One region of the Prevotella sp. Rep29 genome, then DNA from elsewhere that is predicted to be linked to it. Evidence: riboswitches for the same ligand, from Rfam matches in the RefSeq annotation. Region 1 holds a riboswitch; each other region holds the start of a gene.

Region 1 (6,669 bases):
GCTCAGCTTCGAGGTAGATGGATTTGTCCCAATCGACGGCTACGTCTTTGATGAACTGGAAGGCATCGGCATAGCGCTCATAGCTCTCCGGCACGTCGGCTGCCATCTGTAGCGGACTGTACATCGTGACGTAGAGGGCGAGTTGGTTGCAGATGGTGGCTTTCATGTGTGCCGGGTTGTTGGGGTTGACTTTCGAGATGTCTGCCTCGAGGATGCCGGGTGTATAGTCCATCGGTCCGCCTTGCAGACGTGTGAAGGGGAGTATGCAGACGTGTTTGGGTTCGCATCCGCTCATGGCTTGGAACTCCGTTCCCCGCGCGCTTTCGTTGCCGATGAGGTTGGGGTAGGTGCGGCAGAGCCCGGTGGGGCGCACGGCTTCGTGTGCATTAATCATGAGGCGGTATTTGGCTGCTTCGGTCACGCAATACAGGTAGTGGTTGTTCATCCACTGGTCGTAGTGGTGTCCGCCGTAGGGGAATATGTTTCCGACGTATCCGCTCTTGATGACGTCGTAGCCGTTGTCGTGTGCGAACTTGTAGGCTTCCTGCAGCTGTCGCTCGTAGTTGATAATCGACGATGATGTCTCGTGGTGCATCATCAGTTTGATGCCTTTCTCGTTGGCGTATGCCTGCAACGCTTTGACATCGAAGTCGGGATAGGATTGTGTGAAACTGAAGTTGTGGTATTTCTGCCACAGGTCTTCCCATCCTTGGTTCCATCCTTCTACGAGGAGCTGGTCGAACCCGTGCCGGGCTGCAAAGTCGATGTAGCGTCTGACGTTGTCGTTGTTGGCGGCATGTCTGCCTGTGGGCTTGAGTTTCGTGTAGTCGGTCTCTCCGAGTCTTATCGCCTGGTAGTCGGCATAGTTCCATGTGGCTGCTCCGGTCATCATTTCCCACCATACGCCCATGTATTTGACGGGATGAATCCACGATGTGTCTTCCAGTTTGCATGGTTCGTTGAGGTTGAGTATCAGGTTGGATGCGAGCATCTTCCGCGCATCATCCACCACCATGACGGTTCTCCATGGCGTGGTATAGGGGCAGCGTATGAATCCTTTCCTGCCTTTGGAGTCAGGTGTGAGGATGGATTTGAGCACCATCCGTCGGTCGTCGAGTGTGAGGTGCATGGCGGAGTAGTCGATGAGTGCTGCCTCGTGGATATTGATGTAGAGTCCGTCGTCGGTCTTCATCAGCAGGGAGGTCTGTGTGCTGGGTGCGGGAATGGCTGACTGTGATGCGTTTTCCGTACGTGCCTTGTCTTCGAGCGACCGTATTTCCGACAGTCGCGAGATGGTGTATTCATACTCGTCGGTGTCGTAGTCGCCGGGAATCCAGTAGGCGGTATGGTCGGCTGTCATGGCAAACTCGGTGTGTTCCTCCTTGATGATGACGTTGTCGAGGTTGTCGTGTCGCGGCAGTTCGTAGCGGAAGCCGATGCCTTCGTCATAGACACGGAAGCGGATGATGATGTGTCGTTTGAGTGCCGGCTGGCTGACGGTGACAGCCATCTCGTTGTAGTGGTTGCGGATGTCTTTGTTCTCGCCCCATACGGGTTGCCATGTCTCGTCGAACGAGCTCTTCTGCACACGTTCCATCCGGAATCCTTCCATCAGGCTGGGCCAGTTGATGAGTTCCAGACCGAGCGAGGAGGGGAGGACGACCTGCCGGTTTTTGTAGAGCAGTTCGTATTTGAGTACGCCATTGTCAACGTGGAACTTTAGCAGCATATTCCCGTCGGGAGAAGTGATTTCTTCTGCGGCGAGGAGAAACGGGAAAACCAATAATGTGAGGAGGATGTTTTTTCTCATTTGCTTTTTTCTTTTTAGGGTCTTTAAGGACTTTAAGGTCCTTAGGGTCTTTTATGACTTTGCAAAGGTAGTGGTTTTCTTTCGTTTTGCAAAAGAAACGCGGCTTTTTGTTGGCTTTTTGATGGGTTATTTGTAAAAAATCATGTCAAAAAGAGAATGTGCGTCTCGATTTTTTGTGAAAAATATTTGGAGGGTATTGAAATAATCCATATCTTTGTAGCGTGAATTTGGTTCACGGATGGAAACAGACGTGATGAAAAGGGAATCAGGTGTGAAACCTGAACAGTGCCCGCTGCTGTAAGCTCATTGTGTCATCGACTGAAAAGCCACTGTCCAACTGACGGGAAGGTGCCGGTGATTGAGTAAGTCAGAAGACCTGCCGGTTCATTTGTTTTGGAAATCCCCGGGGCTTGGGATGGATGAAAGAGTTCAGTAGTCTTGGCTTGGAAAACGGTAGAAGAACGGTGTATGCTGTTTGACGGTTGTCTATGGTATAAGATGAAAATCTTTCGGAATTTATTAACACATTATTTATATTATAGTATTATGGAAATGAAGACAGCTTTTGCCGGTACACTTGAATCCGGTGATGTTCTGATTCAGATTGTGCCCACCGAAGAGGCTGGGTTGAAAATCAATCTTGACAGTACGGTTGCCTATCAGTTTGGCGACCAAATTAAGAAAGTCATTGCCGATACCCTCAAGGATTTAGGCATAGAAAACGCCATGGTCAATGCGACGGACAAGGGTGCACTCGACTGCACGATACGTGCCCGTGTGACTGCGGCTGCCGTTCGTGCGACGGGTAAGGATGTTTGGAAAGATTAAAAATAAAAAACAAAATAAGATTATGCAAAGGTTAAGAAGAACAATGATGTTTGTTCCAGGTAACAACCCCGCCATGATGCAGGATGCCTTTATCTATGCACCCGACTCCATCATGCTCGACCTGGAAGACTCAGTGACCATGGCAGAGAAAGATGCTGCCCGTCTGCTGGTGTACAATGCGCTGAAAACCATCGACTACGGAGACACGGAGATGGTGGTGCGTATCAATCCACTGAACACTCCGTACGGAAAGAAAGACGTTGAGGCGATGGTGAAAGCCGGTGTTCACGTCATCCGTATGCCGAAAACCGAAACGGCAGACGAGGTGCGCGAGGTGGAACAGGAGATTGAAAAAATCGAAACCGAACTGGGATGTGTGGGCAGAACAAAGATTATGGCTGCCATTGAGAGCGCTCTGGGTATCGTCAATGCCTACGATATCGCCATCGCTTCAAAGCGTATGATGGGTATTGCGCTCGGTGCGGAAGACTACTGCGCCAACCTGAAGACGCAGCGCACACCGGGCGGTGCGGAGCTGCTGCTGGCACGCGAGACCATCGTTGTGGCGGCAAGGGCTGCCGGAATCGACGCACTGGATACCGTCTATTCGAATCTCAACGATATGGAAACCTTCCGTAAGGAGGTGGAACTGATTAAGACGTTGGGCTTTGACGGTAAGTCGATCATCAATCCACGTCAGATAGAAATCGTAAACGAAGTGTTTGCACCGAAAGAGAAGGATATTGAGAAAGCACAAACTATACTCGCTGCCATCAAGGAGGCAGAGAAGCGCGGTTCGGGCGTGATTGCCGTGAACGGAAAGATGGTCGATCGGCCTGTGGTGCTCAGGGCACAACGCACGATAGACCTTGCCATTGCATCGGGTATTTTATCAAAGGAGGACGTAGAATGAATAGCATAAAAGACAGGGCAGCGCTTATTGAGGCAGCAGCTGCAAAGATGGGAAAACAAACCTATCAGGACGGTGTACACGTGAAAGTGGCAACGCCGCGAAGTGAGTATCAGAAAGAGAGTTCGAAAGTGGTGACGCTGGAGGAAGCCATCCGCAAGACCGGTCTCAAGGACGGAATGACGATTTCGTTCCACCACCATTTCCGCAGTGGCGATAAAGTCATCAATATGGTTGTGGATAAACTGGCGGAGATGGGATTCAAGGATTTGCATATCGCTTCGTCCAGTCTGATTGACGTGCACGAACCGCTTATCGAACATGTGCGCAATGGCGTGATTACCCGCATTTCCACATCAGGACTGCGCGGCAAACTCGCGAAGGAAATTTCGCACGGACTGATGAAAGAGCCTGTGGTGTTCCGCTCGCATGGTGGTCGTGGTAGTGCGATTGCCAATGGCGACCTGCATATTGATGTCGCTTTCTTAGGCACATCATCGAGCGACCCGCTCGGAAATTCCTGCGGCTATTCGCGTTCAGAAAACGCCAAGTCTATCTGCGGTTCGCTGGGATATGCACTGCCCGATGCGCAGTATGCAGACAAAGTGGTGATTCTGACCGACGACCTCGTGTCGTACCCGAACACGCCGAATTCCATCTCAGAACGCAATGTGGATTATGTTGTTGTGGTAGATTCCGTCGGCGACTCTTCGAAGATTTCGTCAGGAGCTATTCGTGACACGAAGAATCCACGCGACATCCTGCTCGCACAGCAGGCTGCCAAAGTGATTATCAACAGCGGCTACTTCAAAGAGGGATTTTCTATCCAGACAGGTTCTGGAGGAGCTTCGCTGGCTGCCGTGAAATTCATCCGTGAGAGCATGATAGAAAAGGGCATCAAAGCCAGCTTTGCTTTGGGAGGAATCACTGCCCACATGGTGAAGATGCGCGAGGAAGGACTCATCGAGCGCCTGATAGACGTGCAGTCGTTTGACAAGGTTGCAGCCGAATCGCTGAAGAGCGACCCGATGCACAAGGAAGTTTCGTCCAACGAATATGCCAGTGCTGATGAGCCCGGTTCGGCTACGCACTATCTGGATATGGTGATACTCTCGGCATTGGAAGTGGATGTCAACTTCAACGTCAACGTACTTGTCGGCAGCGACGGCATCATTCGTGGTGCTGTTGGTGGTCACCCGGATACATCAGCCGATTCAGCGCTTTCAATTATTGTCTGCCCGCTCTTGCGTGGCCGCATCCCTTGTGTGGTGGAAGAAGTGACGACACTCATCACTCCGGGTTCGACGGTTGATGTGGTGGTGACCGAATATGGTATTGCCGTGAACCCACGTCGTCCGGAAATCGCTGAGCGACTGACGAAAGCCGGACTGAAGGTGGTGGACATCCATTCGCTGAAAGAGCGGGCTGAGAAAATCATCGGAACACCGGCACCGTTGCCGTTCGGCGACAAGGTGGTGGGTATCGTGATGAATCGCGATGGTTCCGTACAGGATGTGATTAAGAATATCATCGACTAAGCACACATTATTTAATATATGGAGATTACGCTTGACCAGTTGTTGGAAAGCCGAGACAACCGATCTGCCATGCAAAAGGATTTGATGTCAAAGAATCCTGAGCAGACGTTGGTGTGTTTCACGGTGGTAATGCCAGGACAGGTCAAGCGTAACCGTTTGTCTGCCGTTATCGCGGAGGCAGGAATGGAAGCCCTGCGAGAGCGGTTTGGCGGAGACATCTTCCAGTGTATCGAGCGTGACCTTGAAACGGGCTTTGAGGCATATCTCCTGCTCTCCGTTCCAAAGATAGAAGCGAAGCAGACGCTATGTGAGATAGAAGACCGTCACCCGTTGGGCAGGCTTTTTGATATGGATGTCATTGACGCGACGGGTGTCCCTATATCTCGCAGCGATGCGCAGCGTCCGGCAAGAAAATGCCTGATGTGTGACAACGAAGCGCGCGTTTGCATGAGGAATAACACGCATACACAAAGTGAATTGCATGAGTGCATCCATCAAATGGTAGAGCAGTATGTACGACGAGTTTGAAATACGCCAAGTGCCACTTTCGCTGAAAACCAGTCGGCAAAAAGTAGAGCGATTCTTGTCTGAGAATAATCTGAGATTGGACGAGCTCGACTATTATGCTGGCATCTTTCCGTTCCGAGAGGAGCAGTTGCTTGGTGGTGGCGGCTTGCAGCGCAATGTTATCAAATGTATTGCCGTCAATGAGACGCTGCGTGAACACCAGATGGGACTTAAGTTGATTTCGCATCTGATTAATGTAGCAGTCAATAGCGGATATGAAACGGTGCGTGTTTTCACGAAACCAGAGAACAAATACATCTTTGAAAGTATTGGCTTTTCTCTTGTAGGAACAGCACCAAAGGCGATTTTCATGGAAATCGGTCAGAACGGTATCAGCGCCTATTGCAAATATCTTTCCGTTCTCAAACGCGAGGGACGGAATGGTGTAATTGTAATGAATGCCAATCCTTTCACCAAAGGACACCGTTTCCTCATAGAGAAGGCATCGAAAGAGGTTGACAACCTGTATGTCATCGTTGTAAAAGAAGACCTTTCGCTCTTTTCTTATATGGAGCGAAAAGCGATGGTGGAGGCAGGTTGTAAGGACCTCGGCAATGTGGTCGTTTGTGACGGGAGTGACTACATTATCTCAGCACAGACGTTTCCGACCTACTTTTTGAAAGAATTGTCAGACGCATCCGACACTCAGATGAGTTTGGACCTGAATATTTTCGCTCACCATATTGCACACGCTTTGGATGCAAAGGTTCGTTTCGTGGGAACTGAACCGACCGACCGATTGACGGGCAGATACAACGAACTGATGCGCGAAATTCTTCCGAACTATGAAATAGAGGTGATAGAGATTGACCGCATGTGCCAAGACGGTGGCGATATCGTCAGCGCTTCGGCCCTTAGACAGCATCTGGACAGCGGTTCTTTCTCGAAAGCAAAGGAGTTGGTTCCTCCCTCGACTGTTCCTTACCTGATTTCACGGCTGGCTTTGGATGCGCTGGAAGCAGAACTCTCCCTGACTCCCAAACCCGGACTTGTTGACAGAAAAGACAGTGGTGCTC
Region 2 (6,669 bases), 450 kb from region 1:
CATGAACTGATTTTGGGCTGCAGTCTGTGTGGCATAATCAATGTAGGTCAGGCTACCATTGATGCTACTACCCATGTTTCCCCCACAAATTACGTAAGCGCCATCACTCACGACTACCGGGAATGGATAGTAAGGACCGTCGTTGTCATCATTACAAGCGGTGAAGAGGGCTGCGCCCATCAGAAGAACCGCAAAGGATAATAAATACTTTTTCATTTTTTCTTTTTTTAAAATTTATAACTGATTGAAAATTGATAACTTCTTCCTGGCATGGGATAGCGACCTACTATCTCATATTGCTTGTTGAACATGTTTTTCAGATCGAAACGGCATTCCAACACTGTGCGTCCTATACGGAAATTGCGATAAGCTGTCAACGCACAGTCGATATAGCCATTAATCATCGTTCCTTCGTAGTGCTCGTTATTGGGCCAGCGGCTACTTGTTCCTACACTGTGGAATGAAAGGTTTACCCAAGGATTTTCATAAGTCAGTGCTACACTTCCTGAGTGCTTTGGCATATATGCAATCTGATAGCCGTAGGTATAGGACGAGGGATTGTTTTGGTTTTTCACGCGCTGATAACTGTAATTGGCAGACAGCAAAAGGCGATGGCTACCTCCTAATTCTTTAATGCCTTTCAGCGTAAGGTCTACCCCATAGGCATTGACTTTATCTACGTTTACACATGTCCAAACGAACATATTATATGGCACAGCAACAATCATATCTCTAATGCGATTATAATATCCGTCTGCCGACACTTGCACATAATCGCCCTTACCGATGCGTTTGCCGTAGGTTGCTCCAAGATTCAGCTGCCATGTTGACTCTGCCTGCAGGTCTGTACTGCCATAATGATAATAGTAACTTTCGTTGAATGTCGGCACTCGGAAGATATTTTTATAGGAGATACGGACAAAGAAGTCTTCACTCTCGAAAGGCTTATAAGAGAGTGACAGCGAGGGGGATAACCTGCGCATATTACGGGCATGATATCCTCCGTTACGATCGCCGTTGAGATAAAGCGAATAGAGAATGCGCGCCAAGACCGTCAACTGCTTTCCGCCATACTTTGCTGTAGCACTTTGCAGTATTCCGTGTCGATAAGGGCGGCCGACAATCGTGCGCCATGAACTACCACTAAGATTATTAAATATGTAGTCTGCTGAATAGTCGAAGACCCAGTTTCCTCTGGGTGCATATAGAAAGCTGACAGAGGTATATGCCTCTCGCTGCCAATAATCTGCGTCGTTCACTCCACCTGCCATCAATGCATCCCGATAGACGGAGCCTACCCAATTGAACTTGCCAATCCATTTCAACGAAAATTTGTCTGCCCAGTGTGTAAGGTAGTGCAGTTGTGCGAAGAAGTTGCGGTCGTGGAGGCGCTCTTTGCTGATGTTGGTGTAATAACGCACCTGTCCTGGCAACTGACGGTTGTTATCGTAATAATACAGTTTTCCGCTCAGCCTGTTCCACTTATTCAGATTCCAAATAAAATCCACCTCTCCATGTCCGCTGTTCATCCGGCTGTTTGTCCGGTGCTCTTTTGTCACAAGTGTGACATTCCTGAGTGTAAACGGATAGTCGTTTTCGGCATACGTGTATTCGCCCGTCAGTGAGAGGGCGAAGTTTTTCGAAAAGCTTTGCTCGTAACGCACAAACGGACTCACATATCCGAAGGAGCCGAATTTCAGCTGAATGGTGAGATGCGGTCGGCGGTCGGCGGTCGGTGGTGAGATGGTCTTGACGTTCAGCACCGAGGTCGTGCTTACCTGTCGTGCCGGAATGAAAATGTCATCGTTGTCGCCGATGACGAGCGACAACTCATCCACATTTTCCAATGAATAGCGCGACAAGTCTATCTCGCCACTCTGACACTCACTGAGCATCACACCGTCGTAGCTTACCCCCGTGTGCTTCGAGCCGAATCCACGCACGGAGACGGTTTTCATTCCTCCCGCCCCTCCGTAATCACGCAGGGTGATGCCCGGAAGCCGATGAAGCGCATCAGCGATATCGGTCACACCTGCCGACAGGAACTCGCCCCGTCCGAGGATATGCAATGGGGCTGTGCTCGACAACACCTTTCGCTGTCGAGTCTCCAACACGAGCACCTCATCCAGGTCGTGGACGGAAGCTATCACCGTGTCGCTCTTTTCGGTCTGCGCATGAGCATGGAGTGCTATGCACAGGCATGTTGCTGCCAACAAAAACTTTTTCGGTTTCATGATATTTTCGTTGCAATCTTTTCCGCGAGACGCATAGAAACATGATACACGACAAGGCAGGTCTTCTGACTTTCCTCAGTCTGTCTCGCCTTCCCAACAACATGCAGTGGCATTCATGAAACAGACCTCTTAAATGAGGATTACAGCAGCGGGACTGTACGGGATTCTCACCCGATTCCCTATTAATCACAATAACGTGAACCGTTGTCGCGGTGCAAAGGTAATACAAATCGAGCGCAGAACAAAATAAATTCATTTATTTTTTATGCCGAGATGCAGTTTACCTTCTGTAAATTCCGAAAAAGAGAAAAATGAAAGGAGAATTTCCTACCCTCTATTTACTTAAGTCCAAACCGACCTGAACGCCTGTTCGTACCCCCCATTCCGACACTGCATAAACATACAGTTGAGGACGCATAAATATGCAGTTGAACTTTCACTTTCCAAAAGTGCCACTTTTAGCTTGCAAAAGTTCCCCTTTCAGCTCCTAAAAGTGCCACTTTTGGAGTGCGAAAGTGGCACTTTTGGAAAGCCCATTCTAACGTATTGAAATTCAGGAGTTTGCAAAACGCACCCAAATCACCCTACTATTGCATAAATATACGGTTGCGGCGGGATGCTAACCGAATTGACCGAGACAACAAACAACAACTATTTTCGCGTTAAAACCACTTAAATTTGCATTAATAAAATCTTTTGAATGCTGTTTTTTTGCTCAACTCGGGCAAAATAATTACCTTTGCCGCCATGATACTCAATCAGTATGATTGAGCATCGCGGATTGAGAAATGACTAATGGCGAATATAAACGATGAAGAGAAACAATATTATTTTAGGGATTCTTGGCGTGCTGCTCGTCGGGGCGGTTGCATTCCTTGGTGTCAGCCTCAAGCGGGAGCGGGATGCGAATGAGGACATGCGCGAACTGGCTGCGCTCGACAAGAAGGAGATGGAAAACGAGTACCAGCAGTTTGCTGACCAATATAGCGAGATGAAGACGAGAATCAACAACGACTCCATCATCGCACAGCTGACCGAAGAACAGCTGAAGACGCAACGGCTGCTGGCTGAGCTCAAGAAAGTAAAGAGCGACGACGCCCGCGAGATTACCCGCCTGAAAAAAGAGCTCGCCACCGTGCGCGAGGTTCTGAGAAGCTATGTGCTGGAAATTGATTCTCTGAACAGACTGAACCAGAAACTGCAAGCGACCAACGAGGAGTTGCGCGTAAGCAACGAAGAGGCTACACGGAAGATTGAGGGACTGAGCAGCGAACGAATCTCATTGACGGAAAAAGTGGCGATTGCCGCACAGCTTGATGCCACGGATATCAATCTGACTGCGAAAAACAAACGAGGCAAGACGACGAAAGAAATCAGCAAAGCCAAAACATTGCAGCTGAACTTCCGCATCGCAAAGAACGTGACAGCAACCACTGGACTGCGAACGCTATATGTCCGCATCATGACTCCTGCCGGAAACATACTGGGAGGTAGCGGCTCGTTCCCGTATGAAAACAAAACGCTGCAATATTCCATCAAGAGAACCGTTGAATACAGCGGTGAAGAGATGCCTGTCACGATGTATTGGGACGTGGCAGAGGCGTTATCGTCAGGCACCTATCAAGTGAGCATCTTCGCTGACGGAAACATGATTGGTTCGAGGAGCGTTGCCTTCAAATAGCCAATCACCTTTACCTCAATAAAAAAGTTATCATCACATTATTATATATATAACATGAAACGAACTGGCATTATTTTCATCTTTCTTGTGGGATTTCTCACAATAAAGGCGCAACGCGTTCTGACGCTTGACAGTTGCCGGTCGATGGCTCTGCGCAACAATAAGCAGTTGCACATCTCACGCTTGCAACGGGAAGTGGCAGTCAATACCCGCAAAGCTGTCCAGACAAAATATTTGCCCAAGGTGAATGGCATCGGCACATACCAGTTCTCGGACAAGGAAGTGTCGATTCTCAATGCGTCACAGAAAAGTGCGCTGAGCAATGTGGGTACCCATCTGACTTCACAGACCGGCGAAGTGATTACGGGAATTGTCAGCGATTTGGTTCAGAAAGGGATTATCTCGATTCAGCAAGCCCAGTTCTTCGAAGGCATCCTTGAGACGGCGGGCGCATCGGTCGGTAGCATGCTCAACAATGCGGGCGAACGCATTAAGAATGCTTTCCGGACAGACACCCGCAACATGTTTGTCGGGTCGGTCAATGTCACGCAACCCATCTACATGGGAGGTGCCATTACGGCTGCCAACAAGATGGCGAAGATAGGTGAAGAGATGGCATCGGACGGTGTTGAACTGAAATTACAGACGATTCGCCACGAGACAGACCAGGCTTATTGGCTGGTCGTTTCGTTGAAGCAGAAACGGCGCCTTGCCGAAAGCTATCTGCAACTCATCGAGCAGTTCAACAATGATGTGAAGAAGATGATTGATGAGGGCGTTGCCACACGGGCTGACGGATTGCGCACCGACGTCCGCGTGAACGAGGCGGAAATGACTAAGATTCAGGTGGAGGACGGATTGGTACTTGCCAAGATGTATCTCTGCCAGCTGTGCGGCATTCCGATGGATGAGGATATCACACTGTTCGACGAGGATAAAGAGGAGTTGGAGCCTACGACCGGGATGACTTTGGAAACGGCGAACGACAGCGTGCTTCTCAATCCCGACAACAGACCTGAATTGAGAATCCTGCAGAACACGGTGGATCTGACGAAATGGAATACGAAACTGACACGCGCGGCATATCTCCCTCAAATTGCTGCCATCGGCGGCTACACCATCTCCAATCCAAGCGTGTTTAACGGCTTCGAGCGGAAATTCAAAGGATTGTTTCACATCGGCGTGGCAGCCCGGATTCCAATATGGAGTTGGTTTGAAGGACGCTACAAGATACGCGCCAATCGCGCAGCAACGCAAATAGCACAGCTGGAGTATGAAGACGCACGGGAAAAGATAGAGTTGCAAATCAATCAGAATCGTTTCAAAGTGAAGGAGGCTTACAAGAAGCTTGCCATGACACGCAAAAACGTGGAACAGGCGGAAGAGAACCTGCGCTGTGCAAAGCTCGGCTTCCAGGAGGGCGTGATGCAGATTACCGAGGTGATGGCAGCCCAGACAGCCTGGCAACAGGCACATACCCAGAAGATTGATGCGGAAATTGAAGTGAAACTCAGTCAGGTGGACTTGCTGAAGGCGCTTGGCAGATTACAATAATAAAAACAAAGAATATCATGTCAGCAAAATCACAACACAACAACATCTTACTTGCAATCATCGGATTTGCGGCAGTCATCGCCATTGTGGCACTCATCGGATTTTTCACGCTCGGGAGAGAGGACAGCATCATCCAGGGCGAAGTGGAAGTGACGGAATACAGGGTATCGTCAAAGTTGCCCGGGCGCATTCTGAAGCTCCTCGTCAAGGAGGGTGACCTGGTTCGTGCGGGCGACACGCTCGCCATTCTCGAAGTGCCTGAGGTGAATGCACAGAAGAAGGCTGCCGAAGCAACTCAAGGAGCTGCCGACGCCATGAGCGAAATGGCGGACAACGGAGCACGGAAGGAACAGATACAGGCGGCATACCAACTATGGCAACAGGCAATTGCCGCAAGGGATATCGCGCAGAAATCATACAACCGCGTGCAGAATCTCTACGACAGCGGCGTGATGAGTGCGCAGAAACGCGACGAGGCACTGGCTGCCTATCAGGCGACAGAGGCACAGGTGAATGCTGCCAAGAGCCAATACGACATGGCTAAGAACGGTGCACGCTGGGAAGAGAAGAAGGCTGCTGCGAAACAGGCACAGGCAGCAAAGAGCGCAGTTGACGTCTTCAAGTCGCTCCTCAGCGAGACGGTTCAGGTGGCAACCATGGACGGGGAAGTGAGCGAGGTCTATCCCGAAATCGGCGAACTGGTCGGCACGGGCTCACCCATCATGAGCATCGCCGTCATGAACAACATGTGGGGAACGTTCAATATCCGTGAAGACCAACTCAAGGGAATGAAAATCGGCGACACGTTCAAGGCTTACGTTCCTGCATTTGACAAAGAGATTCAGATGAAGGTGTACTACATCAAGGACCAAGGAGCGTATGCCGTGTGGAAAGCGACCAAGAGCAACGGGCAGTATGACCTGAAAACATTTGAGGTGAAAGCCAAGCCGCTCACCAAGATTGAAGGATTGCGCCCGGGCATGTCGCTCATCATCAAAGAATAGGGACTGGCACGCTAATCATGCAAAAGGGAAGTCGATACAAGCAGATCTACCGGATTGCACTTCGGGAATGTGGCATTCTGAAGTCCAATCCCGTATATATATTCTGCATGGTTATCTTCCCGATTGCCGTCACGGTATTCTTCACCTCCATCATGGATGAGGGACAACCGGAGAACATGCCGATAGGCGTCATCGA
Region 3 (6,669 bases), 360 kb from region 1:
GTGCTGTTAAAAGTAAAAGTTTCTTCATAAGCTATCTTGGTTTTTATTCTTCTCGTTTCTTATATACAAACACGGCATGCGCCGGAATGTCGCCCGTCCACACGCGCCAGTCAAACGTTCCGTCGGCATGGAAGTGCAGCAGTTCGCCACTGGACACATAGTTCTTTGCATCCATGATATAGAAGTCGCGGTTAATCGGGTTGACGATAATACCATACGGCATCTCGATGCCGGCAATCTCCGGTGCGGAAAAGAGCTGGGTCGTAACCGCCTGGTGCGTTCGCACGTTGATAATGCCGTAAGTTATCTGATTGGAGAACGTCTCATAATTGAACGCCACACCCACATAATAAAGGGAATCGCCCACAATGCACATGTCGGAGACTGCTGTATTGATGGTATCGCCGACCACCATCTCGCCGCTGTTGTTCTCATACATCCATATCAGGCATGCCGGGTTTTTGTAATAATCTCCACGCGAAGTCACCCACAACTGCCCGTATTTGTCGGCACGGATGCGGTGCAGGTTCGGATACACATCTATCGAACGCTCCACCGTGAAGGTGCTGATATCGATGACACTCACCCGTTTGTCATAGTTGGGCACCCGATAGCCACCGCTATTTGCCACATAGATTTTTCCGTCAAGTATCGTCAATTCGTCCGGCTGATAGCCTACGACTACGGAATCCACTTTCTCGAAGGTCAGAGTATCTACTTTATAGATTCGCCCGAGGGGGGCATCGTTTGAGATTGAAACGGGACCGACATAAGAGCTGACATAGGCATAGCCGCCGTCGAAAGCGAGGTATCGGCAGTTTGGAATATCTATCTTCGCGATTTTTCGACAACTATCGGCTATTGCCACCTCTACCTTGTTGGAGCAGTTGATCACCATCCAAAGTTGGCTGCCGTATATCTGAATATCATTGCCCACGTCGCCCAACTCCTTGACCGTATTCGGATTGCGCTCCGAATAGATGTTGCGGAAGTAGCGGACCGTCTCATGGTTTCCCGACAAATCGAGATAATCGACGGTCGCTTTATTGCTTCCCATGTTCCCCTCGTTGAGGACGTACATTCCGACAATATCGCTCAACACGACTTCGCCGCCCGTGTCCGTCTCTTCTGAAAAGACGATGTATTCGTCGCCACGACACGAACTGACCAGCATCAGCAAGATGCTCATGCCAATATATATATAATAATGTGTGTTCATAGACTGTTTCATTTTCTTTCTTTATTTTATATCGTTACGTCCAGACTGATTCCATAGTTGCGCTTCGGCATCGGATAGTTGAGAATGACATCGTAGTCCTGACTGAACACGTTGTTCACTTCCAACGTCGCTTTCCACAAGGTCTTGCCCCATTTGAAACGATACATCAGGCTCAAGTCGCTCGTGTACCAGGGCTGCATGTGGTTATATCGGATATTCTCCTGCTGATTATACCGCTCACCGGCATAGATAAAGCTATAAGTAAAGTCCCAGTCTTTATAAGTGACATTGAGGATGGCAGAACCGCTGTTCCATGGAATGTAGGGTATCTGGTCCTTGTAGAATGAATTTTGCGGATTGGTCACGTCTCTTGCGTCCTGATAAGTGTATTGCAGTCTGCCGGAAACCTGCAGGTCTTTCGCCGGCTGGACGGTCAGTTCGGTCTCCACATCGACGCCTGTGATATGCACCCTGCCGAGATTCATCATCGTCCAACGGAACTGCTGTCCTTTCGGATAGGCGATAATCTTGTCATGAACGGTGTTGTAATAGCCGTCGGTCTGAATGCGAAAGTGTTTCCAGAAGCCGTCTTTCCATGCCTTGTCATAAACCACGCCTACGTTATATTGCAATGCCGCTTCTGGTTTCAGGTTGGCATTCCCCACTTCCGTATAATACATATCGTTGAATGTCGGCATGCGGAAGCTACGTTTCACAAAGGCACGCACCGAGAAGCTCTGCGTCCTGAACGGATATACATTCACGAAGATGGCTGGTGTCAGCTCGTGGGTCGATTTCTTGTCTGCCCTGTTTTCTGTATGGTCTTTGATGAATGTAGCCAACAGGCTTCCTTGAATCTTCAAGCGCTTGAGGTCTAATGCGGAAGCCAGGGCTATAAGATTGGAAAAGCGGTGCGGGAAAGCGAAGTTCACCATGTCGCTCCGCAGCTTGTTCCAACGGAAATCATAGCTGAGTGACGCACTCCAGTTGGGAAGTATCTCATACACGTTCGACGTGGATATGTACAGTTCCTGCTGTTTATAGCGGTTGTCCACATGCATCTGCGTGGTGTCGTTGTTCACGTAACGGGTGTCGTAATAGGCATATTTTGCCTGTAAGCGTGTGCTGAAACGGTCGCCGAAGCTCTTCTGCCACGATGCCTGCGTGAAATAGTTATGGTCCCACTGCCGCTCTCCCCTGCGCCAGACGTTATTAACGATAGCGCCGGGAATGCCTCGCTCGGAATGATAGGTGTAGAGTTTGAAGTTCCAATAGCCCTGCTCGAGCACTCCATGCACGTTTCCTTCCATGCGCACAGCCCATATATCACCGTTCTGGCGGGTCGCCGTCGTGTCATACGCCACTGTCTTGTCCAGATTCAGACGGCGATAGCGGAACTTGTACTTGCCGCTTGACGTCAACACTCCTCCTGCCAGCGAGGCACTGACTGCCTGCGAAAGTTTCTGCTCACAAAGCGTGGAGAAGCGGAACATATCGCTGGAGCCATACTTCGCCTTCAGTTTCAGATTGTAACTCTTGTCGTAGGAGAAGCGGGGAAGGCGCGTCCGGATATACACAGAGCCGGCATTGCCGAAATCGCTGGCTGTCTGGAAGATGGCGCTCTTCTGCCCATTGTACAGCGTTATCTCCTGAACATTGTCCAGGGAGAACTGTCCGAGGTCTATCTGACCGTTCTGCGCATTGCCCAGTTCAATGCCGTCATAATAGATGCCCAGATGGTTGGTACCCATCGAGCGGATATTCACCGTCTTGATGCCTCCCACGCCCCCGTAGTCTTTTATCTGCAATCCCGAGAAATAGCGCAAGGCATCGGCAACGGAATGGGTGTTCAAACGCTCCAACTGCTCACCTTTCAGTTTTTGCGAAGGCATTACTTCCTGAAACGTGAGCTTGCCGGTGACAACCACCTCGTCGATTCTTCTTACCGAATCCTGCAAATCACCTGTGACCTGCTGCGACCACATATTTGCAACAATGGCGCATAGCATCGCCATAGCAGCAATTCTTTTTCCCATAAATCAATAAGTATTTTGCACCTTCTCAGTCTAACCCCAGAGACTTATGAAGTGTCAGCAATGGCAGGTCTTCTGACTTACAGCTAACAAGTGAACGTCTTCCCAATAATATCAGTGACATGTGTTCACTTCTACAAAGCTGCTTACAGCAGCGGGACTGTTCAGGATTCGCACCTGATTCCCATTTTAATCACATTCGGTTGTGAACCAATTGCGGGTGCAAAGTTAAGTATAAATATTAATATGCCAAACAATGTTCTGTTTTTTTTGAGTAAAAAATGCAAAACCAAGAATATTTTTATAACTTTGTGGACGGTTAAGCAAATTGAGACGATGAAAATAGGTGATTATGTAAGATTCCTGAACGAGACGGGCGGTGGAAAAATCACTGCCTTCCAAGGGAAAAACATCGTGCTCGTCGAGGATGAAGACGGGTTTGAGATTCCGATGATGACCAACGAGGTCGTAGTGGTGGACGATGGCGATGGAGAGAAAGACCGGAAACCGACGTACAAGGCTCCGCAATACATCAAAAAAGCGGAGGGGCCGAAAGCGGACACGGAAAAAGAAAAGACTGCCACCCAGCCTCTGACGGTGCCCGAACCCGTTTGGGAGCGACAGGGAGGAGACGCCCTCTCCGCCTATCTCGCATTCGTGCCTGTCGATATCAAGGAAATCACACAGACACGCTTCGAAACCTACCTCGTCAACGACAGCAACTATTTCCTCAACTACACCTACCTGTCGGCAGAAGGTAACAGCTGGACACTGCGCGCACAGGGGGAATTGGAACCCAACACGAAAGAGTGTGTGGAGGAATTCGGACGCGACATACTCAATGATTTCGAGCGCGTGTGCATCCAAGTGATTGCCTACAAACGCGACAAGCCATTCATGCTGAAGCCTGCCATCGAGGCTCAAATCCGCATCGACCCCGTCAAGTTCTACAAACTTCACACGTTCCAGGAGAACGATTTCTTCGACACACCCGCACTGCTCTACACGATTATGGAAAACGACGAGGTGAAAAGACCGCTGGTCATCGATGCCAAACAACTGAAACAGCAACTTTATGCCAAGAACGATGAAGCACGGCAGGACAACACGGCAGTGAGAAAGTTTGATGCCACCCAGGCACGACACGCCGACCCGGGCATCATCGTCATCGACCTCCACGCACACGAACTGTTGGAAACCGAGGCGGGCATGTCGGCAGCCGACATACTGAACTACCAGATAGAGACCTTCCGGAAGACCCTCGAACAATACAAGAAGCGGAAAGGACAACGCATCGTCTTCATCCACGGAAAGGGCGAAGGAGTGCTCAGGCAAGCACTCATCCATGAACTGAAATACAGATACAAACAATACACCTACCAAGACGCTTCATTCAAAGAATATGGCTATGGCGCCACACAGGTAACCATAAAGTGAGAAAATGCCCAACTAATGGTATTTTTTTAACAACGTCCTTTTATATATGTTTTGCCGTAAGTTTGATAAAAGAAGATTTAAAAATATTACTATTATTGCTCCGAACGGAAATACTCCAGACTCCACTTTTAAAATGCAGAAAGATTCTCCTATTTGGAACAAAACAACAATGAAATTTAAAAAATATCAAAATACAATAATAAAAGAAAATGGTTATGACTGATAATAAAACGTTTATAATGTCATTTATTTTGTTTTGTTTATGTGGATGTACCAATGAAGCAACAAAAAATGTACATGGTGAGTTTTTATGTGTCACAGATTCGAAACCTTATTCGGACTATTTATTTACCGAATGGTTAAAAGAAGGAAATGCTATTAATCCAAGAGAAATAGAATTGCAGTATGTTATCCACAATTATACAGTTGAGAAATTATACCTTCCTATTCAAACATGGTCTGACAGCACAACACATTCATCTATAAATGTGTTCTTTATTAATAAAAAAGATACAATTTACCCTATTTATTCCATAAAGAAAATCCCTTATAAATCTAATTATATATGCAAAGGAGATTCTTTGATTGTATTTGTAAAAATTTACAATTTTGAAAAGTGGAGTAAAAAAGAAATAAATGTGAGTACTAACCTTGATGTTCTTATTGATAAATTGCATATTGAGTATCATAAAAGTCAGAAAGATGTAAAAAAGGATTATGAAATTCCTAATATAAAATTCGGTAATTCGCCTCAGTTTTATTATGAGATACCACAAGATAAATCTATATTGAAAAAAGAACATCGGGACAGAATTTTAGTCCGAATTGGTCAGCGTAAGTAGAGGAGAATAAATTCTATGAACACTAAATTGCTTGAAATGAATGATCTCAGCAACGTACCGAAACAGATATACTTCGCAAGCGGAAGCGTGATAAAACATATGTATAATACAGGAAAGAGAATTCCCTGCGAAGTGACAACGGTAGATTATTGTGGAGATTTTATCTATGTCAACGGCACCCTTAAAAGGATGCTTTTCCCTGGCGGGTACATGACTTTTACCAATGATGATATTAATCAACCAGAATACCATTTCTATATCACCGACCATCAGGGCAATGTGAGAGTAGTTGCCAACCAATCCCACCCACTTTTTGATAAATAACACAAAAATATCAAAAAACTTTACGTTGTTTCGTATTTTTTTTGTATTTTTGCACACAAAATCATAAGTTATGGAACGAAATACGCTCAATCAAAGGATGGATTTCCCGCAGGCGGAATGGTCGCAGGCGGGCAGTATTCTCATGCACACACCGGGACAGGAACTCTTCAACGGCGTGATACATCCGTCCGCAGGACTGTTCGAATATTATTTTGACGTGGACAAGGCTGCCGCAGAACACAAACAATACATCAACATGCTGGAAGCCAACAACATCCGCGTATATACCATCAGGGAAATCTTTGAAGAGGTGGACATCAACAATCTGCGCTCGCTCGCCGAAAAATTGCTGACCTACGACATCAGCCACATCGACGGCGAAGACGCCACGAAGATGGCAGAATACCGACTCTACATCCTCTCGCAGATGAGCCGGGCAGACCTCATACGCTGCATCCTCCTGCAACCGACCGTCACGCTCTACAGGACCAGCCTCAACACAGGCTACGCAGCACAATATTCGCAGCGACCGCTGATGAACCTCTACTTCACCAGAGACCAGAGCATCACTACCCCGCGCGGACACATCATCTGCCACATCAACACCACGCAGCGCTCACCAGAGGCTGATATCATCGAACTGTGCTACAAACATCTCGGGAAAGACCCCATCCTCCGCATCACGGGAGAGGGACGACTCGAAGGCGGCGACTATATCCCCGCAGGCAACATGTCGCTCATCGGATGCGGCATGCGCACAAACGACGAAGGCATCCGGCAGCTGATGGAAGCCGATGCGTTCGGACACGACACC

What was found. Region 1 has a riboswitch for cobalamin ahead of citD (citrate lyase acyl carrier protein). Riboswitches for the same ligand answer to the same signal wherever they lie in the genome.
Region 2: another riboswitch for cobalamin. It lies ahead of GRF55_RS03310 (TonB-dependent siderophore receptor); the one in region 1 lies ahead of citD (citrate lyase acyl carrier protein).
Region 3: another riboswitch for cobalamin. It lies ahead of GRF55_RS03685 (TonB-dependent siderophore receptor); the one in region 1 lies ahead of citD (citrate lyase acyl carrier protein).

Annotation. Positions count from the first base shown of each region.
Region 1 is NZ_CP047159.1:1,228,126-1,234,794, forward strand. Features, by position in the region: gene GRF55_RS05180 (glycoside hydrolase family 97 protein) at 1-1,810, opposite strand, end outside; cobalamin riboswitch at 2,022-2,209, shown strand; gene citD (citrate lyase acyl carrier protein) at 2,357-2,638, shown strand; gene citE (citrate (pro-3S)-lyase subunit beta) at 2,661-3,551, shown strand; gene citF (citrate lyase subunit alpha) at 3,548-5,086, shown strand; gene citX (citrate lyase holo-[acyl-carrier protein] synthase) at 5,105-5,614, shown strand; gene citC ([citrate (pro-3S)-lyase] ligase) at 5,598-6,669, shown strand, end outside.
Region 2 is NZ_CP047159.1:775,281-781,949, reverse strand. Features, by position in the region: gene GRF55_RS03315 (YncE family protein) at 1-216, opposite strand, end outside; gene GRF55_RS03310 (TonB-dependent siderophore receptor) at 228-2,234, opposite strand; cobalamin riboswitch at 2,272-2,455, opposite strand; gene GRF55_RS03305 (hypothetical protein) at 3,046-3,915, shown strand; gene GRF55_RS03300 (TolC family protein) at 3,970-5,469, shown strand; gene GRF55_RS03295 (HlyD family secretion protein) at 5,487-6,473, shown strand; gene GRF55_RS03290 (ABC transporter permease) at 6,491-6,669, shown strand, end outside.
Region 3 is NZ_CP047159.1:868,177-874,845, reverse strand. Features, by position in the region: gene GRF55_RS03695 (hypothetical protein) at 1-28, opposite strand, end outside; gene GRF55_RS03690 (YncE family protein) at 44-1,231, opposite strand; gene GRF55_RS03685 (TonB-dependent siderophore receptor) at 1,246-3,228, opposite strand; cobalamin riboswitch at 3,300-3,482, opposite strand; gene GRF55_RS03680 (DUF2027 domain-containing protein) at 3,589-4,689, shown strand; gene GRF55_RS03675 (hypothetical protein) at 4,899-5,531, shown strand; gene GRF55_RS03670 (hypothetical protein) at 5,547-5,855, shown strand; gene GRF55_RS03665 (dimethylarginine dimethylaminohydrolase family protein) at 5,926-6,669, shown strand, end outside.